Regions from separate parts of the Streptococcus ruminicola genome, predicted to be linked through region 2. Evidence: riboswitches for the same ligand, from Rfam matches in the RefSeq annotation. Region 2 holds a riboswitch; the other holds the start of a gene.
The links. Region 2 has a riboswitch for thiamine pyrophosphate ahead of thiT (energy-coupled thiamine transporter ThiT). Riboswitches for the same ligand answer to the same signal wherever they lie in the genome.
Positions count from the first base shown of each region.

Region 1: linked by a shared signal. The riboswitch ahead of thiW (energy coupling factor transporter S component ThiW) and the one ahead of thiT (energy-coupled thiamine transporter ThiT) in region 2 are both predicted to bind thiamine pyrophosphate.

Region 1 covers NZ_CP046919.1:1,832,176-1,848,419, forward strand. Annotated here, with positions in the region: gene GPZ88_RS09295 (DUF2130 domain-containing protein) at 1-698, opposite strand, end outside; gene GPZ88_RS09300 (restriction endonuclease subunit S) at 770-1,366, opposite strand; gene GPZ88_RS09305 (FtsX-like permease family protein) at 1,478-4,114, opposite strand; gene GPZ88_RS09310 (ABC transporter ATP-binding protein) at 4,125-4,826, opposite strand; gene GPZ88_RS09315 (TetR/AcrR family transcriptional regulator) at 4,972-5,520, shown strand; gene tpx (thiol peroxidase) at 5,565-6,056, opposite strand; gene GPZ88_RS09325 (DNA alkylation repair protein) at 6,171-6,830, opposite strand; gene GPZ88_RS09330 (O-acetylhomoserine aminocarboxypropyltransferase/cysteine synthase family protein) at 6,947-8,227, opposite strand; gene thiE (thiamine phosphate synthase) at 8,339-8,971, opposite strand; gene thiM (hydroxyethylthiazole kinase) at 8,964-9,761, opposite strand; gene thiD (bifunctional hydroxymethylpyrimidine kinase/phosphomethylpyrimidine kinase) at 9,762-10,559, opposite strand; gene tenA (thiaminase II) at 10,552-11,232, opposite strand; gene GPZ88_RS09355 (HAD family hydrolase) at 11,225-11,881, opposite strand; gene GPZ88_RS09360 (class I SAM-dependent methyltransferase) at 11,868-12,581, opposite strand; gene thiW (energy coupling factor transporter S component ThiW) at 12,578-13,159, opposite strand; TPP riboswitch at 13,327-13,416, opposite strand; gene pcrA (DNA helicase PcrA) at 13,518-15,830, opposite strand; gene pdxT (pyridoxal 5'-phosphate synthase glutaminase subunit PdxT) at 15,976-16,244, opposite strand, start outside.
Region 2 covers NZ_CP046919.1:1,449,834-1,466,077, forward strand. Annotated here, with positions in the region: gene GPZ88_RS07490 (helix-turn-helix transcriptional regulator) at 1-58, shown strand, start outside; gene GPZ88_RS07495 (DUF3169 family protein) at 58-825, shown strand; gene ribD (bifunctional diaminohydroxyphosphoribosylaminopyrimidine deaminase/5-amino-6-(5-phosphoribosylamino)uracil reductase RibD) at 1,353-2,408, shown strand; gene GPZ88_RS07505 (riboflavin synthase) at 2,408-3,010, shown strand; gene ribA (GTP cyclohydrolase II) at 3,011-4,189, shown strand; gene ribH (6,7-dimethyl-8-ribityllumazine synthase) at 4,201-4,662, shown strand; gene thiT (energy-coupled thiamine transporter ThiT) at 4,725-5,291, opposite strand; TPP riboswitch at 5,361-5,458, opposite strand; gene nrdF (class 1b ribonucleoside-diphosphate reductase subunit beta) at 5,558-6,523, opposite strand; gene nrdE (class 1b ribonucleoside-diphosphate reductase subunit alpha) at 6,910-9,069, opposite strand; gene nrdH (glutaredoxin-like protein NrdH) at 9,140-9,367, opposite strand; gene acnA (aconitate hydratase AcnA) at 9,652-12,315, shown strand; gene GPZ88_RS07545 (citrate synthase) at 12,319-13,437, shown strand; gene icd (NADP-dependent isocitrate dehydrogenase) at 13,467-14,642, shown strand; gene GPZ88_RS07555 (putative ABC transporter permease) at 14,720-15,520, shown strand; gene GPZ88_RS07560 (phosphocarrier protein HPr) at 15,740-16,003, shown strand; gene ptsP (phosphoenolpyruvate--protein phosphotransferase) at 16,008-16,244, shown strand, end outside.

The DNA of each region.
Region 1 (16,244 bases), 380 kb from region 2:
TTATCTTTGCCGAAGGTTGCATTTGGGAAAGCATAGGCACGCACTTTATTAAATTCTGTCTCGGCATATACTTCTAAGCTTTCACCGATTGCCTTAGTTGATTGCTGAGCTTTAAAGTTTTTGTAGAATTCAACTTGTTCATTGGCAGCTTTCAATTGAGCTTCGTAATCTCTTTTAACAGATGCAAGAGATAATTCAGCTTCTTTTTCTTGGAGAGCTAATTTTGACTTAACATCATCACGTTCTTTTTCAACGCTAGCAACTGCTTCTACCAGACTTGTTTTATTTTCAAGTGATAAACGTTCGAGTTGATTTTTAAGCTCAGCTACTTCTTTATCTTTTTCCGTTAAAGCTTTTGTTAGTTCCAAATCTTTATTTGATTGGAAATTTTCCAAGCTAGATTTTAACTCGAGAATTTCTTGGTCTTTCTTAGCTAGTTGGCGTTGATTGTCAAGCTCTAAACTTTGTTTTAGCTGCTCTAATTGCGTAGTCAAATCTGCAATTTCTTTATCTTTAGCACTAGCTTGAACTTGCAAATCATTTTTTGATTTTTCTTCTAAAAGTGCCTTTTCTTTTTCTAAACGCTCATGAATTTCTTTGTCGAATTCGCTACTTCTGACTTGAGCTAGCAATTGACTGTATTCTGTTTCATTAATGGTAAAGACTGTTCCACAATGGGGACACTTAATGTTATTCATAATTTCCTCGCTTGATTTTATAATTACTCCTATTATAACAAAAAGAAGTCTCGAAGACTTCTTTTATATATCTAGAATAGGTTCTTAGCAACATCATCACGAATATGTTGCCATTCTTGGTTTGCTCTAGTAATTTTTCGCTTGTAATCTTTCAAACCTTGTTCATATCGTTGAATGAGAAAAGCTTGTTTGAGTGGCTGAAGTTTTGGTATTTGAATACTAACAATCTTTTTCGTATTCAAATTCATCACATTTTTTCCGGTATTAGTTGTCTCAAGAAGTTCTTGACCTAATTCAGATTCTAAGAATAATTTGATATATGTCCCTGAAATGTCAGCAGTCGGTCTTAAAACAGTAATGTTAGCAGAGGCAATGATTGCCCTATCTTGCTCATGAAAAACAGCGACTTTTTTAACTGTTCCTTTTGAGGCAATTAAAACATCTCCATCTTCTAAAAGGTAACGTGAGACACTGTCTTGTTCTGCATCAATCTTTTTCAAATGGTCGTAATCAATATCAGTCTCAGTCATATCACTTAAGTTAACAACCGATACATTTCCTGTATCTCCTAATTTTGAAACAGCCTTTCCTTTAAAATGCTCTGTCACGTCACTTAAAGAAACTTTGGCAATCGGATTTGCTTCATATTTCTCAATCAATTCACTCATAGCTATCTCTCCTTACATGTTAGTATTATAATACTAATTTGAACATTAAACAAGTTAAAAGAGCAGTAGACTCACTGCTCCTTTACTATTTATTCGATTTTTTCCAAGAACTCAATCAACTGATTTCAAAGCTTCTAGCATATCAACTGTTTTTAGGATATGGTTAACAAGCCAACCTAACAAGAATAGTATTCCAATAACAACGATAATTGGAATGATGTAGATTGATAAGCCAACTTCAGTCCCAAACTTAATTGAATCTGAACCAATCATATTCATAATCAGTTGATGTAAGTATTTTCCGCCAATCAATCCTACTACAATACCAATCAATGACAAACTAATCGTTTCTCGATAAATGTACATGGTCACTTCATTATCATAAAATCCAAGAACCTTAATCGTTGATAATTCTCGAATACGTTCAGCCACATTAATATTGGTTAAGTTGTAGAGAATAACCACTGCAAGTAAAATGGATATGATGATTAGAATCGTCATTGCGCCATTAAGAGAGACAACGACTGAGTTAACATTCTTAATCAGTGAAGCATTTTGGCTAACAGCTGATACACTATCCATGGCTAATAATCTTGTAGACATATCTTCGATATTCTTACTAGAATGATTTTTAAGTGTGACAAGGTAAGCATTATCTTTAACCTCTTCATCGAAGAGTTTTTCATAAGCTTTTTGTGACATAAAAAGATAATGACCAACATTCATTTCAGCAATTGCAGAGACTTTAAGAGAATGCTTATTCCCATTTTGATCTTTAAAATCAAATGAATCACCAGCTTTTATGTGATATAAGTCAGCTAATTTTTCTGATAGGACAACACCATCATCTGTTAAGGTCAAGTCTTGTGCTGTTTTAGCATCTTTCAAATGAATAAAGTCACCAAAACTTTTACCTTGACTAACCAAAATTGAAATGTCTTGCTTATCTGTCAATCCAGAAATACTTTCTGTGACATGTGATAAATATATGCTTTGGTATTTGGATACTTTTTTAGAATCTAAAACAGACGTCAACTCTTTTTGGCTACTGCTATCATCACTAGTGACCACAATCATGTCATAAGGCATCAAACGTGAAAATTGATTATCAATGATTTTTCCTAATGACGATTGAATTCCTAGTCCAGCAAATAAAAGGGCAACCGAACCGGCAACACCAAATATGGTCATCAGCATGCGCTGCTTGTATCGGAAAATATTTCGGGCAGTAACTTTATGTGTAAATGACAAACGGCGCCAAATGAAACCGATACGTTCTAAGAAAATTTTTGAACCTTTGACTGGTGGTTTTGGCAACAAAAGCTGAGAAGGTTTCTCACTAAGCTCTTTTCTAGCAATAATAAAGGCTGGCAAGACCGCACTAACAAGAGCAAATACGATTGCAATCAAAGTATACGACCAATAGAAATAATAAGTCGTACTTCCTAAAGTTGTATCACCTGTAACAATCTCAGCAATGACTCGTGACAAAATGTAATGCCCCGCAAAAATTCCCAAGATGGTTCCTGTCATGCTAGCAACAAAACCATAGATAACAAATTTCTTAATAACGTCGCTATTGCTGTAACCAAGAGCTTTTAACACTCCTGAATTAGTACGCTCTTCATCTACAAATCGCGTCATTGTTGTGAAAGTCACTAAAGCAGCAACAACATATAATACAACAGGAAAGACATTGCCAATGCTGCCAATACTTGAGGTACTTGAAATGTAGGTTTGATAACCTCCACCACCTGGCAAGGTTGAGCGAGTATACGATGTATATGTTGGCTCTTTCATAGAATCAAGCTTCGTTTTAGCGTCACTAAGCTGCTTTTCACTCTCAGTAATTTGAGCTTGGGCTTGATTGATTGATTCTTGTGCTGCTAATTGCTGCTCATTTGGTAATTGAGTGAGCATTGCTTTTTGGGCTTCCAGTTGAGATTTAGCTGCATCGACCTTTGCTTGATTAGCATCAAGTGAAGTTTGCGTTTCTGATTTTAATTGTGCTAAACGCTGGCTAGGATTATCAGAAAGCAAATCCTCTAGCGCACTTTCTTTTTTAGCTAATTTTTCCTTATATGTTTCAGAAAATGGATTTAGTTTTTTTAAATCATCATAACGAATTCTAGCAATCGTGTAAAAATCACTGTCAAAGGCTGATTCTGGAACGACGGCATAGTATTTCAATACTCCGTTTCCAGCACTTGATGTTCCAAGGCTAGATTTTGAAAGAATCTCTGAGGAATTGACAAAGCCAACAACTTTGAATGTTGTTTTTTTCAAAATGCCTTGTTCGTCAGACTGCGTAAAGGTGATATTATCACCAAGGTGGTATTTCTTTTGCATGGTTGAAGCTAAAGCAATTTCATCAGCAGCTTTGGGATAAACACCTGAAACTAACTCATATTTTGAAATACGCTTGCTGTTTGAAAACACACGAATAGCATCATCGGTATTTTTAATTGTCACATCCGTCAGATAGCCATAATCAACTTCGCTGTCTTTGATCGTTGCTAGCTCTTTTTGATCATCATCACTAAAACCATAGCTTGCAATAACTGACAAGTCCATGGTATTTTGCTTTTTAAGATAAGCACTTGCTGTCCTTTGCATGTCAGGTCCTGTTACTTTCAAGGCGACAAAGGCAAAAGCTCCAAGCATCATCAAAAGCATGATGGATAAAAAACGACCTTTTGAACTTCCGATTGATTTTCTGATATCTTTCCAATAAGTCTTTTTTGACATAGCCACCACCTCAATATTCTAGTGTTTCGATATCTTGAGGATGCTCGTTCACTTCGATACTACTTACCGTGGCATCATGCATATGAATCACTCGGTCAGCAATTGGAGCAAGAGCTGAGTTGTGTGTAACAATAATCACGGTTGAACCTTTATGACGTGACATATCTTGCAAAATTTTTAGAACTTGTTTTCCGGTTTGATAATCAAGGGCACCAGTCGGCTCATCGCAAAGCAATAATTTGGGATTTTTGGCTACCGCACGCGCAATTGACACACGCTGCTGTTCACCACCAGATAGCTGTGCTGGGAAGTTATTAAGACGTTTTCCAAGCCCCACATCAATCAAAGTCTGCTCAGCATCTCTTGCATCGCTGACAATTTCTGATGCTAACTCCACATTTTCTTTGGCGGTCAAATTAGGTACCAAATTGTAAAATTGAAAGACAAAACCAACGTCGTTACGACGATAAGTTGTTAATTCTTTTGCATTGTATTTAGCAATATCAACACCGTCAATCAAAACTTGCCCTTCATCGTTCGTGTCCATACCACCGAGAATATTTAAGACAGTTGATTTTCCAGCTCCCGATGCCCCTAAAATAATGACCAATTCCCCTTTTTCAATGGCAAAATTAATATCATTATTAGCCACAATTTCAGTTTCACCTGCTTGATAACGTTTATAAGAATGCTTCATTTCAATATAAGCCATGAAATTCACCTCTTTATTTTTTCTTAATTAGACATCTTGTTGATTTAATTTGGACTATATTATATAATTTGATAAATTATTAAACAAGGACAAAAATAGACAATCTGTTCATTTTAGACCAGGACTAAGAAAGGAGCTGATTTTTATGGCAAAGAGACAAACAGAAACCAAGAACTATCTTAAACAAGCTTTAGCTAAACTCTTGTTGGAAAAACGATTTGAGGAGATTAGTGTCTCAGATTTAACCAAAACTGCTGGCATTAATCGCGGAACATTCTACCTTCATTATGTTGATAAATGTGACATGATGGACCAACTAAAAAATGAAACACTTGATGAGTTATTAGCTATTCTAAATGACGACTCTCTTTTTTCTGATAGTCGGACTGTTATCATCCAGTGTCTGGACTACATCCGCAAGAATTTTGAGTTTATTTATGCTATTTCAAAATCATCTTCTTCTGATTTCTCTAAAACCATCAAGGATTTTATTTACAGTTTTCTTTTGACTATCCCTGATTTCAAAGATATTCTCGTGAGCTATTATGAAATTCCTTATCAATATGCGCTTGAAGTTTATTTATCTTCTATTGAGAGTATTATCTCTCTTTGGGTAAGTAATGGTGGAATTGAAAGTTCTGAAGAAGTCACCGATATAATCCTTAAAGTTGCTTCGCTTGATAAAATGGTATGACAATACTAAGAAAATCTCACTTTAGTTTAAGTGAGATTTTTTAACTATAGTGAGTTTACGGCAGCAAGAGCCGCTTGATAATCTGGATCTGAGTTAACATTTTCCAAGTATTCAGCATAAACCAATTGATTATCCGTATTTAAAACAAGCACAGCACGAGCTAGAAGATGCCATTCTGCCATTAAAAGACCATAAGTCTTCCCAAATTCATTGTCATAGTAATCAGACAACATAACCGCTTGATCAAGACCTTCAACACCACACCAGCGTGCTTGAGCAAATGGCAAGTCTGCTGAAATCGTAATTACCACGGTATCAGACATAGCTGAAAGTTCTTTATTAAACGTACGTGTCTGTGTTGAACAAATACCTGTATCAATTGATGGCACAACGCTAATTACTTTTTTCTTTCCAGCAAAATCAGACAAGCTTTTAATACTTAAATCAGATGCTCGCAATGAAAAATCTGGTGCTGTTTCACCAATTTTTAGTTGTTTACCAATTAAAGTTACGGGATTTCCAAGAAAAGTTGTCATCGTTTATTCCTTCCATTATGAGAGTTTTTTTGTTATTTGCAAGAAAAGAAAGCCTTTTACTCTCCTTTCATTTTACCGAAAAATCTCTTTTTAAACGAAGAATATGCTTGAAAGTTAAAGATACTTGCTTGCCTCTCTAACTGAAAGTGGTGATAAGTGTTCTTTGTTTGTCATGATAAACTGTCTAACCCAAGCAGCGTTAGTTTTTGACAAATCACGTAAAGCCCAACCTATGGCTTTATTGATAAAAAATTCCTTTGAACCAAGATTCCTCAGAAGAATCTCTTGGAGTAAATCAATCTTAGTCTGATCTTTTCTACCAAGCTGGTGAAGAATGGCTAGTCTACATAGCCAGATATTATCATCATATGCCCACGCTTTCATCACCTTATCAACTCTCTCATCCGTTAATCCAATGCGACCAATAACAACGGCTAGTATGTCAATACTATCCCACCACTGTTTGCTTCTCGCAAAATATTCAAGCTTTTCAATATCATCATAAGTCAGAAATCTTTGCATCGTACGCAAGTAATCAAGAACCAAATACTGACACTCACGGTGGTCATCTTGCCAGACCTGCTTTAAAAAAGCCCAATCAAGCCTTTCTGATTTTTTCTCATTGGCTAAAAATGATTTGTAAAGCGCTCGGCGTTTTGGTGTTTGAATACCATAAAAAGAAAATCGATTTTTCATGTAGGCAGACATAACTTGCGCTTTTGCCGAATCAGCGTTTTCTTCAAATAATCGAGTCATTTCTTCAAGCTTTGACAACTTTCTTCCTCCTTAGAGTAACTAAGCTATTTTTCACTTTCATTCTACCAAAAAGCAGCCTGTTTGGCATACAGGCTGCTTGCTTTTACCCTATGAACATCAATACGATTGTTTGATTAGATTTTTTCCAAAGCTAGACGCAAATCTTCAATCAAGTCATCAGCATTTTCAAGACCAACAGATACACGAATTTGATTTCGAGTTACTCCACAAGCTTTCAAATCTTCTTCAGAAAGTTGTTGGTGAGTTGTTGTCGCTGGGTGAACAACAAGAGATTTGGCATCCGCAACGTTTGCTAAATCAGAGAAGATTTCAAGGTTATCGATAAATTTATGCGCTTCTTCTTGCCCTCCCTTGATGTGGAAAGTAAAGATTGAACCAGCACCTTTAGGGAAATATTTTTGAGCCAAGTCATAATATGGACTCGATGGCAAGCTTGGATAGTTGACTTTTTCAACTTTTGGATGATTGGCCAAAAAGTCAACGATTTTCTTAGTGTTTTCAATATGGCGGTCAATACGAAGTGACAATGTTTCAAGACCTTGCAAAAGTAAGAAAGCACTAAATGGTGACAAAGCTGCACCAGTGTCACGCAATAATTGCACACGAAGGGCTGTGATAAAAGCTGCAGCTCCGATATCACGAGTGTAGCTGATATTGTGATATGATGGGTCTTCATCTACAAATTGTGGGAATTTACCAGATGCTTCCCAATCGAAGTTTCCTGAATCCACAACTACACCTGCAATAGTTGTTCCGTGTCCACCGATAAATTTTGTTGCTGAATGAACCGCAATATCAACACCGTGTGAGAAAACATTGATTAGATATGGTGTACCAAAGGTATTATCAGTTACCAACGGAATCTTGTGAGCATGCGCAATATCAGCAATCTTTTCGATATCAGGAATATTGATAACAGGATTTCCAAGCGTTTCGATCAAAACAAGTTTTGTATTATCCTTGATAGCTGCCTCAACTTCCTCAAGATTGGCAACATCAACAAATGTTGTTGTCACGCCATAACGCGGAAGGGTTTCTTTTAGCAGATTGAATGTTCCACCGTAAAGCGTTGTTGCAGCCACCACATGGTCGCCAGCGTGAGCAAGCCCAAGAACAGCATAAGTAATTGCTGCCATACCAGATGATGTTGCGACTGCTCCAACCCCATTTTCAAGGGCAGCAATACGATTTTCAAAAACTTCTACCGTTGGATTCCCGATACGTGAATAGATATTTCCTGGTTTTTTCAAACCAAATAAATCTTCACCTTCTTGAGCATTATCAAAAACATATGATGTTGTTTGGTAAATTGGAACAGCGCGAGATTTAGTAACTGGGTCAACAGTTTGACCAGCATGCAATTGTAGAGTTTCAAAGTTATATTTTCGTGTCATGGCATGTACTCCAATCATTAAAATTTCTGAATGTACATACAATTTTACACTCTTTTAAAAATATTGACTAATACTTATTAAAAAAGACTAGGTATAGTTTCAAACTATACCCTAGTCAAATGCTCTGGCAAATCGTTGCGTATCAAGTTCAACTTCTTTGGACTGAGCAATGGCTGAAATTACAGCAACACCATCTGCTCCAGATTGCCGAATAGCAGCTACATCACCAAATGTAATGCCACCAATTGCCACAATTGGAATGTCTTTATCCAATTCACGCATTTCTCTCAGACCATTTAATCCGATTACTTGGCCAGCATCAGATTTTGAAGAAGTTGGAAAAATAGGCCCTACACCAATGTAATCAACAACATCAATAGCTGATAAATGATATTCCTTAGCATTTCCAACCGATAGACCAATCAACTTATCTGGAAACAACTTTCTAGCCTCACGAACTGGCATATCATCTTGACCTAGATGAACACCATCAACACCAATTTCTAAAGCCAAATCAATATCATCATTGATAAAAAATAAAACGTGGTACTTACGACAAAGTTCTTTAACTTTTAAAGCAAGGTCCTTTTTTTCTCGCCCAGAAAGTGCCCCTTGACCTTTTTCGCGAAACTGAAAGCAAGTTACTCCCGATTTAAAAGCTGCTTCTAAGATATCCAAAAATTTCCCTTTGGGGCAATTTGGCGTGCCACAAATAAAATAGACCTGTAATTGTTCTTTATTCACAATACACCTCAACTCTCTTCAACCGCTCAACATCTTGATTTGTGATTTTGCAAAGAGCATCTAAAAAAGATATCTGAAAACTTCCAGGTAAACCAATGCCTGATGCAGCTTCTGCTAGCTCACCTGCAATATTATAGACTGAGACTGCTTCTTCTAAGCAAGCAAGTAAGTCACCTTCTTTAGCCAGTCCGATAAATGCTGCTAGTACAGCTCCAAGTAAGCAGCCTGTTCCAGTAACAAGAGGCATTAAGGAACTGCCATTTTTAAGAAGTTTAACGTGACCATTGACTGCAATTGCATCTGTTTTTCCTGTGATGACGACAGGAATTTCAAGTTTTTGATTGGCTAACCAAGCGAGGTGTCCAATATCGTCAACATCAGCAGAATCAACGCCTTTACTTTTGACATTTTGTCCAATCAAAGCAGCAATTTCACCAGCATTTCCCCGTAAAAGTGAAACCTTGTGATGGTTTAGTAAATCAGACGCAACTTTCTTACGATAAGGGCCAGCACCAGCAGCAACTGGATCCAAAACAGTTGGCACCGAATGCTTCTCAGCAATATCTAGAGCGTCCTTGTAAAGTTGCCAACTTCCCTCGTGCAAAGTACCAATATTAACCAAAAGACCACTAGCGTTTGGTAAAAAATCTTCCAAATCTGGTTGATACTCACTCATAGCAGGGGAAGCTCCTAGAGCTAAAAGTCCGTTTGCTGAGAAATTTTTGACCACATTATTTGTCAAACAAATGGTCAAAGGATTATTTTCTCGTAAGTCATCTAAATAAGTCATTTAATCTCCTTTGTATGTGACGTGATTAACTGGACCATTTCCATGACCGAGTTCTGGAGCGGTTTTGATAGCTTCTGTAATAAATCGCTTAGCTGTTCCAACAGCTTCTTGAACAGAACGACCTTTGGCTAATTCTGCCGTGATTACTGCAGCATAGGTACAACCTGTTCCGTGTGTATGTTTGGTCGCAATGCGTTCAGAGGTAAATGTCTGCACTTGACCATTTTCTAAAAAGAGAAAGTCTTTAGCTTCATTTTGTAAATGGCCACCCTTGATGACAACATTTTTAACGCCGTATTTAGCTTGAATAGACTTTCCAGCTTTGAAAATGGCATCTTCGTCTTTTAATTCTTGTCCAAAAAGTACTTCAGCTTCTGGTAAGTTTGGTGTGATAATGGTTGCCAAAGGAAGTAATTTTTCTTTAAGAGCCTCTACTGCTTCTTGGCTAATCAAACGATCGCCACTTGTTGCTACCATGACAGGATCAAGGACGTAAGGACATGACATAGTATTCAAATACTGACTCACGCGTTCAATGGTTTCAACTTCCGCCAGCATCCCTGTCTTAATCGCATCTGGCTTAATATCAGAAAAGACACTTTTTAGCTGCTCATCAAGAATCGTTTGATCAAGATTACAAATGGCTTGAACACCTTGGGTATTTTGTGCAACTACACTGGTAACAACCGCCATACCATAAACCCCACGCGCTTGAAAGCTCTTTAAATCAGCCATGATACCCGCACCACCACTTGGATCAGTTCCAGCAATTGTTAGAGCTACTTGTAATTTAGACATTTCTTACCTCCTCTGGCCACTCTTCCTGATCAATTGCCATTTGGAAAAAATTGCGTTCATGCTGACAACTTTCCAAAAAGACACGAATCATTTCTTTTCTTTTTTCTTCTGGTAGTTGACTACTAAATCGCTTTAGTAGGTCAAAATACGTCGGTAAACAAGCTGTTGCTTCGTCAGCTGCGTAAAACTCAAACCATGCTTTAAATGGATTATCACTTGCAACCTTACCAGTCTCAAGTGCTTTTTTAGCAACCTGCTGATAAATCCACGGACATGGAAGCATGGCTGCCAAGATGTAAGCTGGATTATCTTGATAAAGTTGATAATACATGTGCTTAATGTAATGGTCAGAACTTGGATACCAAGCCTTATCAGCAATAATATTATGATAATCTCTTCCAGCTGCTTTAGCTAAAATATGGTGAGCTCCAACCTCATGATTAAAAATAAAGTCAATCTGACCTAAAAAGAAGTCTTTGCTTGCTTTATCAGGAATTTTGGCAAATAGCTGAGCATAAATATCAGCGAATTTTTCCAAATAAATAGCATCCGCTTTTAAGTAATGGCAAATTGCCTCATCAGACAAATTGCCTGCCATCATTTGCTTGATAAAATCATCTGCTAAAATCTTATCGATAAAGATTTGACTACGTTCTTTCATTTCATTAATCATTCATTTCTTCCTTTACTATTGTTGTGAATTCCTTTAAGTGACGAATGGTGCGAAATGCCTGCTCTTGATTGTCTTGTGGGTTATCAGTATTTGACAGATAGACACCTTGAATACCAAACTTTTGAGCTGTTTTTAAGTGGCGCGTGCTATCTTCCAGATAAAAAATCGTCTTGTCAAATAAGGCTTCAGTTTCAAGTACCGCTTGATAAAAATCTTCTGTTTTATCAGGAAATCCTAGCGCAATACAAGAATAACTACCAGAAAAGTATTGTAATACTCCTGCCGATTCTAAACCGATTTTGGCTAAATCATCATAATTTGATGTGACTGCATAAATCAAAAAATCTTCTTCAGCTAAATCGTCTAAGGTCTCTACAGCTTGCGGCATGAGTGAAACCTTTTGATAAGCCTCTTCTAGTAGCTGCTGAGTTTTCTTTTCTGGATAAGTCAAGTTTTCTTTGGCAAATAAAGCTGATAAATAAGCTTGCGACTCAATCATATTTAAACGCCAGAGGTGTTTTTTTATCGTTTGAGTATAGGAAATATTGGCTAAAGCCAAGACTTTCTCAATCACCTCATCCCACAAACCATAAGAATCAAAAATAACCCCGTCTAAATCAAGAAAAATAACACTTTTACTTTTGGGCAACAAGGGCAACATAGCCTCCTTTGTCATACCCCTCAATCGGTTCCTCCACAAAATCATTAGTATAGATAGGCTGAGCTGTAAGGGTTTGGAAATATCGAATATTTGTCATGCCAAGTTCATCTCTTAAAATCGCTTCTTTTTCAAGAGGAGAATGGAAAACAGCAGAGCGGACTAACTCGATTGGATAAGGAAAAGTTGGGGCAATTTTATGAAAAATTTCTTTATTATAACCACCAACATGAGCAGCAAATTTATACAAAATACCATAAGCACTCTCCACTGGAACATCCAACAAAATCAAATGACCTCCCTTTTTCAAAGCATGATGGCAATTCTGGTAAGCTGACGATAAATCTTTGATATAACTCGAACAACCGTTTAAATAAATCACATCATAGGCTTCTTTTGCAAGTGTAGCACTCTCTGCATCCCCAATCTTGACTGTCATGCCACGTTTTCTAGCAATTGTCGCCATATCATTTGACGGCTCAACACCGTATTTAACCTGAATGCCGTATTGTCTATGCAAAGCTGATTCAAAAAGACCACTGCCGCATCCAATTGATAGAATGGTTTCTTTTTCAATATCATGTAAAGCTCGGTGCAACAGTTTTAATTCACTGGCAAAGACATTACTATTTGTCATAAACCATTGATCATACGCGTCTGCGTAACCGTCAAACATTTTTGCATCTGTCATTGTAATCCATCCTCCTTGAGACTTTCCAAGGCATATAATTTTTTCAAATTCATGAAATGTGTTGAAGACTTCAAGCCACGAAGCACAGCCATTGCCAAAAAGCCCCCAATCAAAGTCGCCAAAACAAATCGTGGGGTAAAAAAGACCAAAGATTGTGCCTGACTTGCTTTTGCAAGTAACTCGTCATCCCCATGAGCTGACATGGTCCAAAACCAAACCATAACTGGTGCAGAAAGTAGCGAACCAATAATCCCTGTTCCAAGAAACTCTCCGAACCATGCCATGACAGGCTTTTTCGTTAAACGGTAAAAATAAGTGGCTAAAAAAGCTCCTGGGACAGATCCAATAATAGCTAATGGAGCTACACTAGCCACACCAGCTTGAGTTAAAATCCGCATAATAGCAACAATTAATGCCATAGCTACAGCATAAATAGGCGTCATGAAAGTTGCCGCAATGATATTCATCACACTGGACATAAATGCCATGCCTTCAATCCGAAACAGCGGTGTTAGCAAAAAATCCAAAGCAATCATGATAGCCAGAACAGTTAAACGGTGTACACGATTATTCGCCATAAAAATTCCTTTCCTGACACTAACATGCACCAAAAGCTCACAGAAATAAAAAGACTCCATTTGAAAAATCTCAAATGGAGTTTATCTATTTAAAAACTGCGAAACAGCTCTTTTGACTTTACAAAAGAACTATCTTATATCGATTTTTGCACAACAAAAAACAGATTTTTGTTGCTTACACATTTCCCTTCGTCAGTTCTAACTGCATCAGGTTCAATGGGTATAATCTCAGCTTTTACGCACCCCAAATGTCTTATTAAATTTACAGAATAACTATAACACACTGTTTTTAATTATGCAATAATATTCTGAAAATTTTTCTTTTATAAAAAGTACAGCCTTAGCTGTACTTCTCCTATTATTTCTTCTCAATTGGTGCAACGCTGGCTAGTAGTTTTTTAAGTCCAACTTCTGGGAAATTGATTTTTAGTTCTTGAGTTTTGCCTGAGCCTGTAACTGCAAGGACAGTTCCGTCACCCCATTTTCTGTGGTGAGCGATATCTCCGATTTGCCAGTCGACTGCTTCTTTTGAAGCACTAGCTGATTGACCAAAAGGTACTCCTTTGACGGCTTTTGAATATGGCTGCGCTCCACGTGATGTCGGTTGAACTTTCGCTTTGCGAGCTTGAAGAGCTTGTTGGAGGCTCATGCCTTTACCAAAGCTCATTGATTGATCGCTGCTATTGCTATAACGAACAGCAAATGAAGAATTAGCAGGTCGAGCCAAGCCTTGGTATTGCAATAACTCGTCATCAATTTCACGGATGAAGCGAGATGGACGATTATAACTTGTCTTACCAAACAAGGTACGTGTATTGGCATTTGTCACAAAGAGCAATTGCTCAGCACGCGTAATACCAACATATGCCAAACGGCGTTCTTCTTCTAATTCATCTTGATCTTCAGCAGCACGTGAAAGTGGGAAGACCCCTTCTTCCATACCAATCAAGAAGACAATTGGAAATTCCAAACCTTTGGCAGCGTGCAAGGTCATCAAAGTCACTTCTGCTGTTTCAGCATCACCATCATCAGTATCTGCAATCAAAGCCAAATCATTCAAGAAACGACTTAGTTTGTCAATACCAGATTCATCTTCTGGGGCATCGTCTTGATTTTCATCAAAGTTTTTCGTAACAGTCAAGAATTCTTCGATATTTTCGATACGTGCTTGGCTTTCAAGCGTATTTTGCACACGAAGGGCATCAAGGTATCCAGTCTTATCAAGAACAGCTTCTACCAATTCAGTAACACTGTATTTGTCCAAGTCAGCACGAAGATTCATAAGAAGGTTTGCCAAATCCCAAACAGCTTGTGCCGCTTTTCCTTTGACACCTGAAAGCATGATATTAGCTGATGCATCAAGCAAACTCATGTTTTGAAGATTAGCAAAGTCACGGATTTTCTCAAGCGTACCAGGACCAACACCGCGTTTTGGTTCGTTGACGATACGTTCATAACTAATGTTATCGGCAGTATTGGCAATAACATTCAAGTATGAAATCACGTCACGAATTTCCTTACGGCTGTAGAATTTCGTTCCACCAACCATAGTATAAGGAATGTTTGATTTCAGCAAAGCTTCTTCAATAGTACGTGATTGGGCGTTAGTACGGTAAAGAACTGCAAAATCTTTAAAGTTTTTCCCTTGTTCACGGACAATATTGTCAATCGTTGAAGCAACAAAAACAGCCTCTTCACGTTCGTCACGCGCACGGTAATAAACAATTTGTTCCCCGTCAGAGTTTTGTGTCCAAAGTTTTTTCGGACGACGATTGCGGTTGTTATTGATAACGGCATTAGCTGCTTGCAAAATTTTCTTAGTGGAACGATAGTTTTCTTCCAACATAACAACCTTGGCTTCAGGATAATCTTTCTCAAAATCAAGGATATTTTGCATATCAGCACCACGCCAACCATAGATAGATTGATCAGCATCACCGACGACACAGATATTTTTAAAACGAGATGCCAAGAGTTTAACCAACTGATACTGAGCATGGTTAGTATCTTGATACTCATCTACGTGAATATATTGGTAGCGTTGTTGATAATAAGCCAAAACATCTGGATTTTGGTCAAACAAACGAAGCGTCAACATGATAAGGTCATCAAAGTCCATAGCTTCGCTTTGACGAAGTTCCGCTTGATAAGCTTTGTAACATTTGGCAACGATTTGTGTGTACATGTCACCAGCTTGATTCTCATATGCAACCTCATCAAGCAAATCATTCTTGGCATTTGAAATGGTTCCAAGGATGGCACGTTCGTTCCATTTTTTAGGATCAAGGTTGAGGTTCTTTAAAATACGTTTCATGAGCGTACGTTGTTCACCAGGATCCACGATAGTGAAATTGCGGTTATATCCGATGTGATCAGCGTCACGACGCAAAATGCGCACACACATGCTGTGGAAGGTAGCAATCAACGTATCAGCCGTTGCTGGATTCAAGGCCATAGCACGTTCACGCATTTCACGCGCAGCTTTATTGGTGAAGGTAATCGCTAAGATATTCCACGGGTTTACAAATTTTTCATCAATCAAATAGGCAATGCGGTGTGTCAACACGCGAGTCTTCCCAGAGCCCGCACCTGCCATAATCAAAAGCGGACCTTCTGTCGTTTTAACAGCTTCAGCCTGCTTATCATTCATACCATTTAATAAAGGATTCATCGTATAAAAGACCACGGAGGCTCTGACATCAGCTCCCATCAGCCAAGAAAACCATCCGAGATTTATTCCTCTCTATATTAATTATTTCATTAAAATCAATGCTTTTCTATTGTACCATTTTTTAAAGAAATAATGTTGGCTGGTTTCACTTTGTTTGACAAATCTTCAAGAAATAAGAATGAATGCTGTCACTCTCATCAACTTCAGGATGAAAAGAAAGTCCGATTTGATTGCGATAACGAACAGCGACGATTTTGCCCTGATGTTTTGACAAAATCTCAACTTCATCTTCTACCTCACTAATGTATGGTGCTCTGATAAAAGTCGCTGGCACTTGACCTAAATCCGCAAAATCAAGTAAAGACGAAAAACTTCCTAATTGTCTACCGTAGGCATTACGCTTAACGGTGACTG
Region 2 (16,244 bases):
AATCTTTAATGAACCTGTCGAAAATGTTTTTAGTCTTGATGAAGAGGGAGAAGAATAATGAATAAGACAAAACAATTAACAACAAAACAACGTGTTTTATTTTATCTAGGAATTGTTACTGTTAGTGCTCTTGTCGGAGGAGTAACTGGTGCTTTGGGACTTGGTCTTGGTGATAAGGTTTTAACGTTTAATTTTGATATTTTTATGACTTTTGTCTACATACTGACTGCTATGTCAATTCTCGTGACATTATGGTTTATGTACCAAGCGAATCATTATCAAAATCGTTATGAGGCTATGGACGAAGATGCTGATGAAGATGAAAGTTACGAGATTTATCGTAAGACATTTAAAAATTTAGGATTAGCATCGACTTTTTATAATGTTTCCGTAGCATTTATTTTCTTTTCAATAGGTGTTGGTATTTGCGATTTTCATGACAGAATTAGTAATGGTTTAGCCTTTAAGATAACGACCTATGTTGTAGAAGCTATCTTTTTTATTTTTTTATTTGTACTTCAAATAATGATATTTAAATTAACTCAAAAAATTCGTCATTACAAAATTTCAGTTTTCCCGACTATTAAAGAAGTAAAAGAATTTGCCTATTCTTACGATGAGGGTGAACTTCAAGCAAATTATGAGCAAGCTTTTTTGATTGTTTTCAATCTCAATCAGTATTTACCATTTGTTTATGCTATCTTGTGTGTGTTAGCAGTCGAGAGTTCGCTCGATGTTACTTCAGGTTTGGTAGTAACGACAGGAATTTATATCTATATCAACCTTGCTAACATTCGTTTTGTGAATAAATATTTCAGAAAATAATAAAAATGATTGACAGCACTTCTAATTCGTGCTAATCTAAAACAGAATTGAATAGTTTTCTTCGGGGCAGGGTGAGATTCCCGACCGACGGTGATGTTGTCTCGTTGATTGCTATTTGCTTTTATTCGTTGTTGACACTTCTTGCCTAATACCAGTTATGTTTGCGAGGTTGTCGCCTAGACTAAAAGCAAATCATCAATCAACTTTGTTTGGTTTGATAACCAAGCGAGATAGTTAAGTCCGTGAGCGCAAGCTGATCTGGTGCGATTCCAGAACCGACAGTATAGTCTGGATGAGAGAAGAATTGATAGAGTGTCAAAAGGCAAGCTCTTGCTTTTTGGAATACTTTTTTACTTGTCTTTAATTCCCCGTGGTGTAAGCTGCGGGGATTTTAGTTTAGTAACTTTATGGTATTGTCAGAATTTTTCGATAATACCATAAGTGTTATCCCGATGAAAATAACTATCTAGGCCATTCTAGTTTAGTGATTTTTGTCGGGATTTTTTAGTCTGGAAAGGAGGACGATTATGGATAATTATTATATGTCGCAGGCAATTGCAGAAGCTAAAAAAGGTTTTCGTCAAACTTATACCAATCCTTTAGTTGGCGCAGTGATTGTCAAAGATAATCATGTGATTGCTCGTGGTGCACACCTTAAGTATGGTTATGAGCATGCTGAAAAGAATGCTATTTTACATTGTCAAACTCCTGAAGAACTAGTCGATTCAACACTTTATGTAACATTGGAACCTTGTCATCATAGGGGAAAACAGCCCCCCTGCACCCAAGCGATTCTAGCAGCTGGCATCAAAAAGGTGGTGGTCGGTCAACTTGATCCCAATCCTTTGGTGGCTGGGAAAGGACTAGCTTTCTTGAAAGAAGAAGGCATCGAAGTGGTGACTGGTGTATTAGAAGAAGAGGCTAGAGGCCTTAATCCTCACTATAATTTTTACTACGAACACCAGCGACCTTACGTGGTTTTAAAACAAGCGGTTAGCTTAGATGGAAAAATAGCGGTGCTTGGCAAACGAACGGCTTTGACTGATGATGAGACAAATCGCTTTGTTCACGATGAACGTGATGATTTTCATGCGATATTGGTTGGTGCTGATACGGTCTTGATTGACAATCCACGTTTGCTGGGGAGTGGGACAAGCTTTTGTTCACCAGTGCGTGTGATTTTGGATGAAAAGGGGCGTGTTTTTGACCAGTTAGATTTACAGATTTTTAAAGATAATTCGGCTCCAGTTTATATTTTTAGTGGTCGGAAGGTTTCGAATTTACCAAAGCATGTCACAGTAATTGATTTGCCAGAGTTTTCGATTGAAAATATTTTGCAGGTGCTTTATGAGAAGAAGCTTCAGTCAGTTTATGTTGAGGGCGGAGCTGGTGTTCATGATGCTTTTCTGGAAAGTGGGCTTTGGGATGAAATCATTTCTTATGTGACTCCTAAACTTATTGGTGGTAATGGCAAAGCAGCCATGTCGAGTTTTCGTCTGGTTAGTCAAGCCTTAGAATTAGACGATTTTGCCTGTCAAAAAATCGGAAATAATATTAGGCTTTCGGCTAGAAGGAGGATATGATGTTTACCGGATTAATTCAAGAACAAGGTCGTATTAGCCGGATTGTCAAACATCAGCACAATATCAAATTAACTTGCAAGGCTTCACGAAAGTTGTTAGCTGATTATAAAATTGGCGATAGTATGGCAATCAATGGTGTCTGCTTGACTTGCGTGGCTAAATCAGGAGATTTATTTACTGTTGATGTCATGCCTGAAACCTTTAGACGGACAATTTTTTCAGAAAGTCGTGTGGGCGATTTGGTTAATTTAGAACTGGCCATGTCAGCCAATGCTCGTTTTGAAGGGCACCTTGTGACGGGGCACGTAGATGGTGTGGCAACTCTTGTCCAGAAAAAGAGCGATGAAACTGCTCTGGTACTCAGCTTTGCTTTTCCAAAAGAACTTGAAGGGCAAATTGTCGCACAAGGTTCAATCGCAGTCAATGGGGTTAGTCTAACGGTGGTGTCTGTTGAGTCGGGACAATTTAGCGTGTCTTTGATTCCGCATACGGCAAAAGAAACCAACTTGGCTAGTCTTAAAAAAGGCGACAAGGTCAATATCGAGACTGATATTTTAGCAAAATACATGCAGGCACAAGTAGTAAGGATGAAAGGAGAATAAATGTTTAAGGATGTTGAAAAGGCTCTTTTTGATTTGAGAGCAGGAAAATTAATTATCGTGGTTGATGATGATGACCGGGAAGCTGAAGGGGACTTGGTTGGTCTGGCAGAATTAGCAAGCCCAGAAAATGTGAATTTTATGACCAAGCATGCGCGTGGCTTGATTTGTGCACCAGTGTCTGAGGAGATTGCTAATCGTTTGGAACTTGTTCCAATGTCAGAAGAAAATACGGATGCACATGGCACAGCTTTTACCATTAGCGTAGACCACAAAGAAACGTCAACAGGAATTTCAGCTTTTGACCGCGCTAAGACTATTCAAGAATTAGCGTCGGTAAGTAGTAAAGCAAGTGATTTTCACAGACCTGGTCACATGTTTCCGTTAGTAGGACGCTCTGGTGGAGTATTAGAACGTCGTGGGCACACGGAAGCAAGTCTTGATTTGGCACGTTTAGCTGGTGTGAGAGAAGCAGCTTATATTTGTGAGATTTTAAAAGATGATGGCACGATGGCTCGTAAAGCTGATTTGCATGATTTTGCTAGCAAGTGGAATTTGACCATGATTGAAGTTGGTGATATCGCCCGCTATGTGAGCTTTCAAGATAGTCCTAAGGTAAAGTTGCCATCAAGTTATGGTGACTTTGACCTTCAGTTATTTGAAGATGAAGAAAAGCGCGAGCATGTTCTCTTGTCAAAGGGAGATTTGACGACAGATGAACCGCTTTTACTGCGTTTGCACTCAGAGTGTTTGACTGGCGATATTTTTGGGTCTTTGCGTTGTGACTGTGGAGAACAGTTGCATGCTGCCATGGAAAAAATTGACCAAGTTGGTCGCGGAGCTATTTTGTACCTTCGTCAAGAAGGTCGAGGTATCGGCTTAAAAAATAAACTAAAGGCTTATCAGTTGCAAGAAGAAGGTTTGGACACTTATGAGGCAAATCTTGAGCTTGGCTTTGCTCCCGATGAGCGTGATTATCAGATTGCAGCGGATATTTTGAGCTTTTTAGATATCAAGCAGGTTAAACTCTTGACCAATAATCCAGATAAGTTGGAGCAGCTTGAAATGGCAGGTATAGAAATTGTGGAACGCTTGCCCTTGCAGATGCCAGCCCACAAAGAAAATAAAGCTTACCTACAAACCAAACAAGAAAAATTTCATCATTTATTATACATCGTATAAGGAGAATAATCATGACAACATTTGAAGGAAAATTTATCGGAAAAGACTTGAAAATCGCAATCGTTGTGGCGCGTTTTAATGAATTCATCACCTCAAAATTATTAGGTGGTGCCGTGGACGGTCTGGTTCGAAATGAAGTGGCTGAGAACGATATCGATGTTTACTGGGTTCCTGGTGCTTTTGAAATTCCATTTATGACGAAAAAAATCGTTGCCAGCGGCAAATACGACGGTGTTATTACCCTTGGGAGTGTTATTCGCGGGTCAACAAGTCATTATGATTTGGTCTGCAACGAAGTGGCTAAGGGTGTTGGTCAGATTAATCTTACTAGTGACATTCCAGTTATGTTTGGTGTGATTACCACTGAGGATATCGAGCAAGCTATCGAACGTTCAGGCTCTAAAGCTGGTAATAAAGGTAGCGAATGCGCCCAAGGTGTGCTTGAGATGATTAATTTGGCAAAACAACTGTAATAGAAAAAAGCTAAGACGATTTGTCTTAGCTTTTATGGTGTTAAGCTTAGAAAATGAAGGGTTTATTTCTTCACCAAGAAGAGTTTTCCTTGTGTTGGGATGATGATAGCTAGCGCTAAAATGACGAAGACTAGAGTTAGGAGTCCAGCAGTGCCATTGACGCTGAGAGAATAAAGGTAAGGTGACATGCCTTTTGGTGCGTAGCTTCCCCAGAAGATAAAGCCAGCTACAAAGTGCCAAAAGTAGCGGACAAAAACAGCAAGTGTGGCACCGATAGTTGAGTAAATCAAAGCACGTCCTTTATTGTCCTTAGAGAGAGCATTTTGAAATGGCGCAGATAAAAATCCAGCCAAGCCCATTGAGATAAAGGCAATGATGTATTCGATGATAACTTGTGACAAAGCCAAATACCAAACTTTACCTAAAATGAAGTGAAGCAAGCCCCAGATAAGACCAGCTAGAGTTCCGTACTTTGGACCGCGACGTAGGGCAAAAAGGACGACTGGCACCGCACCGAATGAAGGGGTGAACCAGCTAGCAAAATCTGGAATATAAGATAAAGCCATAGCAAAAGCAGCAACCAATGCAGTCTCAATTAAAGCAGACAATTGAGAATTCTTCGACGACATAAAAAAGCTCCTTCTAACACAAAGGAGCTTTTTCTGATAATATGTTCAATGCTATTTTAATCACGTTTAAAAAAGTCATATCACAATCCCTACGCTCGTCCTAACGAGATCAGGTTATCAGGATTTCGCAAATGCGATCTCAGCCGATGGCACTCCTTTGTGAATTCAATTTGTTTATAGTCTAGCATGAAAGAAACTTTCTTGTCAAGACAGTTCGAAAATATTTTTTGAAAATTCTAATCATTTTTCGCCTTTTCTTGAAAAGCTTAGTCAAGGCCATAATTGTAATCATCATCTTGCATAGCTTCAACAGAACCAAGAAGGTATCCGTTTCCGACCTGACTAAAGAAGTCGTGGTTTGAAGTTCCTGTTGAAATACCATTCATGACGATTGGGTTGACGTCATTTGCGGTATCAGGGAAAAGCGGGTCTTGCCCTAAGTTCATGAGAGCTTTGTTGGCGTTATAACGTAAGAAAGTCAGAACTTCCTCAGTCCAGCCAACTTGGTCATAAAGTGTTTTGGTGTAATTTTCTTCATTTTCATAGAGTTGATAAAGTAAGTCATACATCCAATCACGCAGGTCATCTTGCTCTTTCTCAGATAATTCATTGAAACCAAGTTGGAATTTATAGCCAATGTAAGTTCCGTGGACAGATTCATCGCGGATGATTAATTTGATAATTTCAGCGACATTTGCCAATTTATTATTGCCAAGATAATAAAGTGGTGTGAAAAATCCTGAGTAAAAGAGAAAGGTTTCAAGAAAAGTTGAAGCGACCTTCTTTTGTAGAGCAGTGCCATTTTCATAAATATCATTGATGATTTTGGCTTTTTTCTGTAAGTATTCGTTGTTGTTTGTCCATTCAAAGATTGCTTCGATTTCTGATTTTGTGTTAAGTGTTGAAAAAATGGAAGAGTATGATTTGGCGTGGACAGATTCCATAAATTGGATATTGTTGAGGACGGCTTCTTCGTGAGGTGTTCTGACATCTGCACGAATCGCTTCTACACCAGATTCTGATTGCATGGTATCAAGAAGAGTTAAGCCACCAAAAACTTTACCGACCAAATCTTTTTCTTGGTCAGAAAGCTTGCGCCAATCATCAAGGTCGTTTGAGAGCGGAATACGCGTATCAAGCCAGAATTGTTCGGTCAACTTTTCCCAAGTTGACTTGTCAATCACATCCTCAATCTCATTCCAGTTAATGGCTTTATAATAAGTTTGCGACATGTATTTTCTCCATAAAAATAGTTTAGAAAACCAGTCAGATGACTAGGTTCGGGTTAGCTTATTTATCTAGTAGCGCTGGCATTAGCCGTGACGTGACACTAATCATTTTTAAACTAACAAAAGTTGTCAAAAGCTTATGCCACGTAAGCAATTGACTCGGTTCTAGTCGATTAATGAAGTTAGTAAGTGAACTAGGCAGTCCGCCCGAGCGGTTGCCGTCATGTTATTAGGTCCTTTAGGACCAATGCAAGTTTTTAAGTAGTTACGCCACGGAATTAATCGACTCGATTTTAGTCGATTAATGAAGTTAGTAAGTGAGTTAGCTATTCGCTATAGCGAATAGCGTAGTCTGACAGACGTTTTAACGTCTAGTCAGACTTACTCAGTTAAATCACACAGCTTTCGCATTGGTTTGAGCCAACTTCTTCACCGTCATCTGTAAAGGTGCGGATATAATAGATTGATTTGAGCCCTTTATTGAAAGCGTAGTGACGCAAGATAGAAAGGTCACGAGTGGTTTGTTTGCTTTGCGTTTTCCATTCGTAGATTCCTTCTGGAATATCGCTGCGCAAGAACAAAGTGAGGGACAATCCTTGATCAACATGCTCAGTAGCTGCAGCATAAACGTCAATGACTTTTCGCATATCCATGTCGTAAGCAGACGTGTAATAAGGAATTGTATCTGTAGACAACCCAGCTGCTGGGTAGTAAATCTTACCGATTTTCTTTTCTTGACGTTCCTCAATGCGTTGTGTAATGGGGTGAAGTGATGCTGAGACATCGTTGATGTATGAAATCGAACCATTTGGAGCAACGGCAAGACGATTTTGATGGTAAAGTCCGTCTGTCATCACAGCATCGCGAAGCTCAGCCCAATCCTCACCGCTAGGAATAAAGTGCCCAGCAAAGAATTCTTTGACGCGGTCAGATTTTGGTACAAAATCACCAGTGATGTATTTATCAAAATAACTACCATCAGCGTAGCTTGATTTTTCAAAGCCTACAAAGGTTTGCTTGCGTTCGCGAGCAATCTGATTAGATTCGACTAAAGTCCAGTAATTGAGCAGCATAAAATAGATATTTGTGAACTCGATAGATTCTGGACTTCCGTAGTGAATGTGATTTTGGGCAAGATAAGTGTGAAGTCCCATAGCACCAAGTCCGAAAGTATGGGCTTGTTCATTGCCGTGTTTGATTGTTGGTACTGCTTCGATTGATGACGTGTCTGATACGAAAGTTAAGGCACGTGTCATGGCTTTGATAGAACGACCAAAATCAGGAGAAGTCATCATATTAACCACATTGGTTGAACCAAGGTTACATGAAATATCTGTTCCCATTTTGACAAATTCTTGGGCGTCGTTGATAATGCTTGGCTTTTGAACTTGAAGAACTTCAGAGCATAGATTTGACATGATGATTTTGCCATCGATTGGATTAGTGCGGTTAGCGGTATCAATGTTAATCACGTAGGGATACCCAGACTCTTGTTGGAGTTTTGAAATTTCAGTTTCCAAATCACGCGCTTTAATTTTGGTTTTGACAATGTTGGGATTAGCGACCATTTTGTCGTACTCTGCTGTGATATCGACGTAACTGTATGGCACACCGTACTCACGCTCGACACTATATGGACTAAAGAGGTACATGTCTTCATTTTTACGAGCTAATTCGTAAAATTTATCTGGGATGGTAATCCCAAGCGAAAGGGTTTTGACGCGCACTTTCTCGTCAGCATTTTCTTTCTTAGTCGATAAAAAGGCCATGATATCTGGGTGGAAAACATCGAGATAAACAGCACCTGCACCTTGACGTTGACCAAGTTGATTTGAGTATGAAAAACTATCCTCAAAGAGTTTCATCACTGGAACAACACCGGACGCTGCGCCTTCATAGCCTTTGATTGGCGCGCCAGCTTCACGCAAGTTTGACAAGCTGATACCGACCCCACCACCGATACGTGACAATTGCAGGGCTGAATTGATAGAACGTCCGATAGCATTCATATCATCTGTCACAGAAATCAAGAAACATGATACAAATTCACCGCGTCGACTTCGTCCAGCGTTCAAAAAAGAAGGAGTGGCTGGTTGGTAACGTTGATTAATCATCTCAAGTGCTAAATCCTGCGCCAGCTCTTCATTTCCATCAGCAAAATAAAGGGCATTAAAGAGCACACGGTCTTCGATACTCTCAAGATATTGGCTGCCGTCATTTGTCTTTAAAGCATACTGTTGGTAGAACTTGTAAGCTGCCATGAAAGATTTGAAGCGAAACTTGTGAGACTGCAAGTCTTTAGACAAGTTTTCAATAAAGTCTGGTGAGTATTTACCGATGAATTCAGCTTCGATGTAATCATTGGCAATTAGATAGTCAATTTTTTCAGTGATGCTTTCAAATGTCATGGTGTTTGGAATGACATTTTCAAGAAAGAAAGCTTTGAGAGCTTCTTTATCTTTATTTAACGGGATTTGACCGTTTACTGGACGGTTGATTTCATTATTAAGGCGAAAGTAAGAGACTTCGCCAAGATTTTTAAGACTCATAAATAAAGTAAGTTACCTAGTTCATAGATTGAGTAAGGTAATTCCTTTCTAATTCAAGATGGAAGAGTAGTTAAATAATTTCTTTTAGTTTATTTGGTTGAAATCCTGAAAAGGCAATTTCGCCAGCTTTGATAACTGGAGCGGCTGTAAAACCAAGACTTTTAACGTAATCAATCATATCTGGGCGTTCATCCATGTTGATTTCTTGGAATTCAGCGCCCGCTTTTTCTAAAAGTTTTTTAGTCATTTTGCATTGCATGCAATTATTTTTTGAAAAAAGTGTAATTTTATTAGCCATTAGGCTTTCCTCCATAAATCGTTATCTTTTTTTAATTCAATGTTTAATTAGAATAGCCAAAATATACCAAAAAAGCAACCAAAAAGACTTACAAAAACACCATATGTAGCGGTTGGTGATTGTCGTTGGTACAAAATGTAGTGATACCAAGGTTTAACAGCTTTTTTATTTTTAAGTAACACATCATGTCAGGAAATCTAACACGCACCTGTAAATTAATGTTGACAAAATTTTCTGAATTTTGTATAATTAAAAACAATATTATTATAATCGGGGGTCCGTACATGACAGAGTTCTTATCTAAATTTTCTTTCAAAGAGAATGACTATTCTTACCTAAATCTTGAAGAAGCCGTTTCTCATTATGGAGGAAATATCAAAAGAATCCCTTACACTATTCGTATATTACTTGAAAGTTTACTCAGAAAGTATGATGGAGTAGATGTTACAAAAAGTCACATTGAAAATTTAGCAACTTACAATCCTAAAAACATCCAAGGCGAAGTCCCATTCAAACCAAGTCGTGTTATCCTACAAGATTTCACTGGTGTACCAGTTGTTGTCGACCTTGCATCAATGCGTGATGCCATCGTTTCAAATGGTGGTGATGCAGATTTAATCAACCCTGAAATCCCAGTTGATTTGGTTATTGACCACAGTGTCCAGGTTGATTTCTTTGGCTGCGATACAGCTTTAGAAGATAACATTAATATGGAATTTAAACGTAACAATGAGCGTTACGAATTTTTGAAATGGGCTGAAAAATCATTCGATAATTACCGTGCTGTTCCACCAGCAACAGGGATTATTCACCAAGTTAATATTGAGTATTTAAGTGATGTTGTCATTGAAAAAGATGGTATGCTTTACCCTGATTCAATGTTTGGTACTGATAGTCACACAACAATGATCAATGGTATTGGTGTGCTTGGTTGGGGAGTCGGAGGTATTGAAGCAGAAGCAGCTATGCTTGGTGAGGCTTCGTTTTTCCCAATTCCAGAAGTCATCGGTGTCCGTTTGACAGGTAAATTGCCTAAGATTGCGACTGCAACTGACTTGGCACTTAAAGTGACACAAGTCCTTCGTCAAGAAAAAGTTGTCGGCAAATTCGTTGAGTACTTTGGTGATGGTCTTTCAAATCTTAGTCTTGCTGAACGTGCAACTATCGCTAATATGGCTCCTGAATACGGTGCAACATGTGGTTATTTCCCAATCGATGATGAAACGCTTAACTACATGCGTTTGACAAACCGTGATGAAGACCACATTGCATTGACAAAAGAATATGCTAAACGTAACAATCTTTTCTATGATCCAGAGCATCAAGCTGAATACACTAAAGTTGTTGAGATTGATTTGTCTACCATCTCACCAAGTATCTCTGGACCAAAACGTCCACAGGATTTGATTGATTTGACACAAGCAAAACAAACTTTCCAAGAAAGCTTGACACGCGAAGCAGGTGTTCAAGGATTTGGTTTGACAGCAGATGAGATTAATAAAACAGCAACTGTTCACTTTGAGGACAAAGATGTGGAAATCAAGACTGGACATGTGGCAATTGCAGCTATCACATCATGTACGAATACTTCAAATCCTTACGTGCTCATGTCAGCTGGTTTGCTTGCCAAAAATGCTGTTGAACGTGGTTTACGCGTAGCTCCGACAGTCAAAACATCACTTGCCCCTGGTTCAAAAGTGGTGACAGGTTATCTTCGTAACTCTGGTTTGCAAACTTACCTAGATACACTTGGATTTAACATTGTCGGTTACGGTTGTACAACATGTATCGGTAACTCAGGTAGCCTTCGTCCAGAAGTTGCAAAAGCTATTACTGACACTGACTTGCTTGCATCAGCTGTTTTGTCAGGTAACCGTAACTTTGAAGGTCGTGTCAATCCACTCGTCAAAGCAAACTTCCTTGCTAGTCCACCGCTAGTTGTGGCTTATGCGCTTGCTGGAAATACGAATATTGACTTGACAACAGAACCACTTGGTTTTGATCAAAACAATGAGCCAGTCTATCTTAAAGACATCATGCCAACAAATGATGAAGTAGCAAAATACGTTGACCAATTTGTCACACGTGAATTGTTCGAACACGAGTATGAGCATGTTTTCACTGACAGTGAAAAGTGGAACCAAATTCCAACAGAAGAAAGTAAAATCTATCATTGGAATGAAGCCTCAACATACATCCAAAACCCACCATACTTTGATAACTTGGGTGATGATTTAGCAATCAAACCACTTAAAAACCTTAAACCATTGGCTAAATTTGGTGATAGTGTCACAACTGACCACATCTCACCAGCAGGTAACATCGCTAAAAACAGTCCAGCTGCTAAATATTTGACAGAACATGGTGTTGATTACCTTGATTTCAACTCATATGGTAGCCGTCGTGGTAACCACGAAGTCATGATGCGCGGAACATTTGCCAACATTCGAATTCAAAACCAATTAGCCGATGGTAAAATTGGTGGTTATACAAAATACAATGGTGAATTGATGCCAATCTATGATGCAGCTATGCATTATAAAGAAGATAATGTTGACACTTTGGTCATTGCTGGTAAAGACTATGGTATGGGATCAAGTCGTGACTGGGCTGCCAAAGGGTCAAATCTTCTTGGTGTTAAAGCTGTTCTTGCTGAAAGCTTTGAACGTATTCACCGCTCAAACCTTGTCATGATGGGGGTTTTACCATTGCAATTCTTAGAAGGTGATACAGCTGAAAGTCTTGGATTAACAGGTTACGAAACATACGATATTAACCTTTCAGAAAATCCTGGTATTCACGATATTGTAGATGTGATTGCGCGTGATGAATCAGGTGAAAAACACTTTAAAGCCATGGTCCGTTTTGATGCGGATGCTGACATCCGTTACTACAAAAATGGCGGAATTCTACCAATGGTTGTTAGAAAGAAATTAGGGGGTGCTTAATATATGACAGGATCAAGTGGATTAAAAGATTTAATCGCCTGTAATACCCGTATTAGTTCGATTATTAATGATAATTTATCTTATGCAGGTTACAATATTTCAGAATTGATGGACAATGATGCTAGTTTCGAAGAAGTGATTTACCTTCTTTGGAACCTTCATTTGCCAAATAAAACAGAGCTTGATGATTTTGTAAAATTACTTCGTGATAACTATGAAATCAGTGACGCTGTTGTGCAATGTATTATGATTCAATCACGTAATCATTTGCATCCGATGAGTGTTCTTCGTTCAACAGTTAGCTTGCTAGGTGTTTACAACGTTAATGCAGAAGATAACTCAGAAGAAGCAACTTACGAACAATCTATTCAATTAATGGCAAAAATGCCAACGATTATTGCAGCTTTTGCTCGTTTGCGTGAAGGAAAAACACCAGTAGCACCACGCAAGGACTTGTGCTTTGCCGCCAATTTCCTTTATATGCTAAATGGTGAAGAACCAACAGAATTGCAAGTTAAAGCTTTAAATCGAGCTTTGGTTTTACATGCTGATCATGAATTAAATGCCTCAACATTTGCCGCTCGTGTTTGTGCCTCAACTTTGGCTGATATTTATTCTTGTGTAACAACAGCGATTGGTACCCTTAAAGGACCTCTTCACGGTGGCGCTAATGAACGTGTTTTCGACATGCTGACTGAAATCCGTGAAATGGGTGATACTAAAGCTTATCTAAAAGAAAAACTTGATTCACAAGAAAAAATTATGGGATTTGGCCACCGCGTTTATAAAACACAAGACCCACGTGAAAAATATCTTCGTGAAATGGCTCAAGCTTTAACAGAAGGAACTGAAAATGAAATTTGGTTTGACTTGTCTCGTGAAATTGAAGATTACATGAAACATACTAAAGGTTTGATTCCAAATGTCGATTTCTATTCAGCGACAGTTTATCATGTGCTTGGTATTGATAGTTCAATCTTTACCTTGATTTTTGCCATGAGTCGTGTTGCTGGTTGGATTGCTCATATTCAAGAACAACAAAAACATAATAAATTGATTCGTCCACGTTCTCGTTATAAAGGTGAACTTGGTTTGAAATATGTTCCACTTGAAGATCGTTAAAAAAGATTACGAAAGGAAAAAGGAAAATTATGGCTGATAAAATCACTTTAGAAAATGGCCAATTGGTCGTTTCTAATCATCCAATTATCCCTTTTATTGAAGGGGATGGTGTTGGACGTGACATTTGGAAGAATGCGCGTGCTGTCTTTGATGCTGCTGTTGAAAAAGCTTATCAAGGTCAAAAGAAAGTTGAATGGCATGAACTTTTAGCTGGTAAAAAAGCGCATGAAGCAACTGGGAAATGGTTACCAGAAGAAACGCTTGATACGATTAAAGAAGATTTGATTGCTATTAAAGGTCCTCTAGAAACACCAGTTGGTGGTGGGATTCGTTCGTTAAATGTTACACTTCGCCAAGAATTGGATTTGTATGCTTGTGTTCGCCCAGTTCGCTATTTCAAAGGAATTGAAAGCCCGCTTAAAGAACCAGAAAAAACAAGTATTACGATTTTCCGTGAAAATACAGAAGATATTTATGCAGGGATTGAATGGGAAGCTGGTACAGCAGAAGTGAAAAAAGTCATTGAATTCTTGCAAAATGAAATGTCTGTCAGCAAGATTCGTTTTCCTGAAACAAGTAGCATTGGTATCAAACCTATCTCAAAAGAAGGTAGTGAACGTTTGATTCGTTCTGCAATTGAATACGCTCTTGCTAATCAACTAACAAACGTCACAATTGTTCACAAAGGAAATATTCAAAAATTTACCGAAGGCGGCTTCCGTAAATGGGGTTACGAACTTGCAGAACGTGAATATGCTGATGAATTGGCAAGTGGGAAATTGGTTATGAATGACATCATTGCCGATAACTTCTTGCAACAAATCCTACTAAATCCTGAAAAATTTGATGTTGTCGCTTTGACAAACTTAAACGGTGACTATGCGAGTGATGCTCTTGCTGCTCAAGTTGGTGGTATCGGAATCTCACCTGGTGCTAATATCAACTACGTAACTGGACATGCAATCTTTGAAGCAACTCACGGAACAGCTCCTGATATTGCTGGAAAAGACATTGCTAATCCATGTTCTGTTCTTTTATCTGGTTGTATGTTGTTTGATTATATCGGATGGACAGAAGTTGCCAGCTTGATTTCTCAAGCAATTGAAACAACTTTTGCCAAAGGTCAATTTACAGCAGATTTGGCGCAAGGAAAAGCCGCTTGCTCAACAAGTGAATTTGCAGCTAAACTTATTGAAAATATGTAAAAGCTCGCCTAGAACAAGTCTTGTTCTAGGTTTTTTGTTATAATGAGAATAGTTTGAAATTTAGAGGTTGGCGTTTTATGGGCTATTCTATAACGGATATTATTTTTCTATTTTTTATTTATTCATTTATCGGTTGGCTATGGGAAACCATTTATTGCTCCATTCGTGATAAAAAGTTTGCTTATCGTGGTTTCTTAGCTGGGCCTTATTGTCCAGTTTATGGCTTTGCGGTGGCGACGGTTTTAATCGGCACAAAACCATTTCAAAACAATCTACTAGGACTTTTTATCAGTGGCATGCTCATTGCGACGATTTTTGAATTTCTGGCTGGCTGGTTTTTGGAGAACTTCTTTCATATGAAACTTTGGGATTATAGCCATTTATTTGGTAATGTTAAAGGTTGGATTGCTCCTGAAATTTCACTTTTTTGGGGAGTTAGTATTTTGATACTTGTTAAATTTGTCCAGCCAACGGTCATGGCTGTTATCAATCGTTTGAATGGCTGGTTTGCCCTAGTGATTGTTTCTATCATGACAGCGGATTTGATTTGGACAGTTATGGATACTGTGAAATTTCAACAAGCTGCAGCAACGGTTGAAAAATATGTTCGCTCTGAACAGGAAAGATTGCTTCGATCTGTTAAAACAGAATTTGACGACTGGACTAAACAAAGAGAAGCTTTCAGCAAACGTTTGGAGAAATTTAGACTTCAGCTAAATGAGAATTTAAAAGTTAAGGGTGTTCAGCCATTTCGTTTTAACCAACGTCGTATGTTGCGGAACTATAAAAATCTTAGCTTGACAACAGCACCATTCTTTAATGAAATTCGTAAACAAACAGCAGCCCTAAAAAAGAAAAAAGCTGAAAAGAAAGATTAATCAATAAATGGAAGCGAGTTCAACTTGTTTCTATTTATTTTTGAAAAAAACAGGTAATTTTACAGCCTGAAAGTGCCGTTTTTCCTTAATTTTTCAAAAAAGAAGGCGCATACAAGGTGTGTAACTATTGAAATAAAAAAGGGTTTATGCTATAATCATAGCTTGTAAGGGTTATCATAAGGTAATCCGAAAAAACACAAATAAAAGGAGAACCATAATATGGCTTCAAAAGATTTTCACATTGTTGCAGAAACAGGTATTCACGCACGTCCAGCTACTTTGCTTGTTCAAACAGCTAGCAAATTCGCTTCAGACATCACTCTTGACTACAAAGGTAAAGCAGTAAACCTTAAATCAATCATGGGTGTTATGAGTCTTGGTGTTGGTCAAGGTGCTGACGTAACTATCTCTGCTGAAGGTGCTGACGCTGATGACGCACTTGCAGCAATCGAAGAAACAATGACAAAAGAAGGATTGGCTTAAGAAAATGACAGAAATGCTTAAAGGAATTGCCGCATCTGATGGTGTTGCTGTTGCTAAAGCGTATCTACTCGTTCAACCTGATTTGTCATTTGAAACTGTTACAGTTGAAGATACAAGTGCAGAGGAAGCTCGCCTAGATGCCGCATTGAAAGCATCACAAGACGAGCTTTCTATTATACGTGAAAAAGCAGTAGAAACACTTGGCGAAGAAGCAGCTGCCGTATTTGACGCACATTTAATG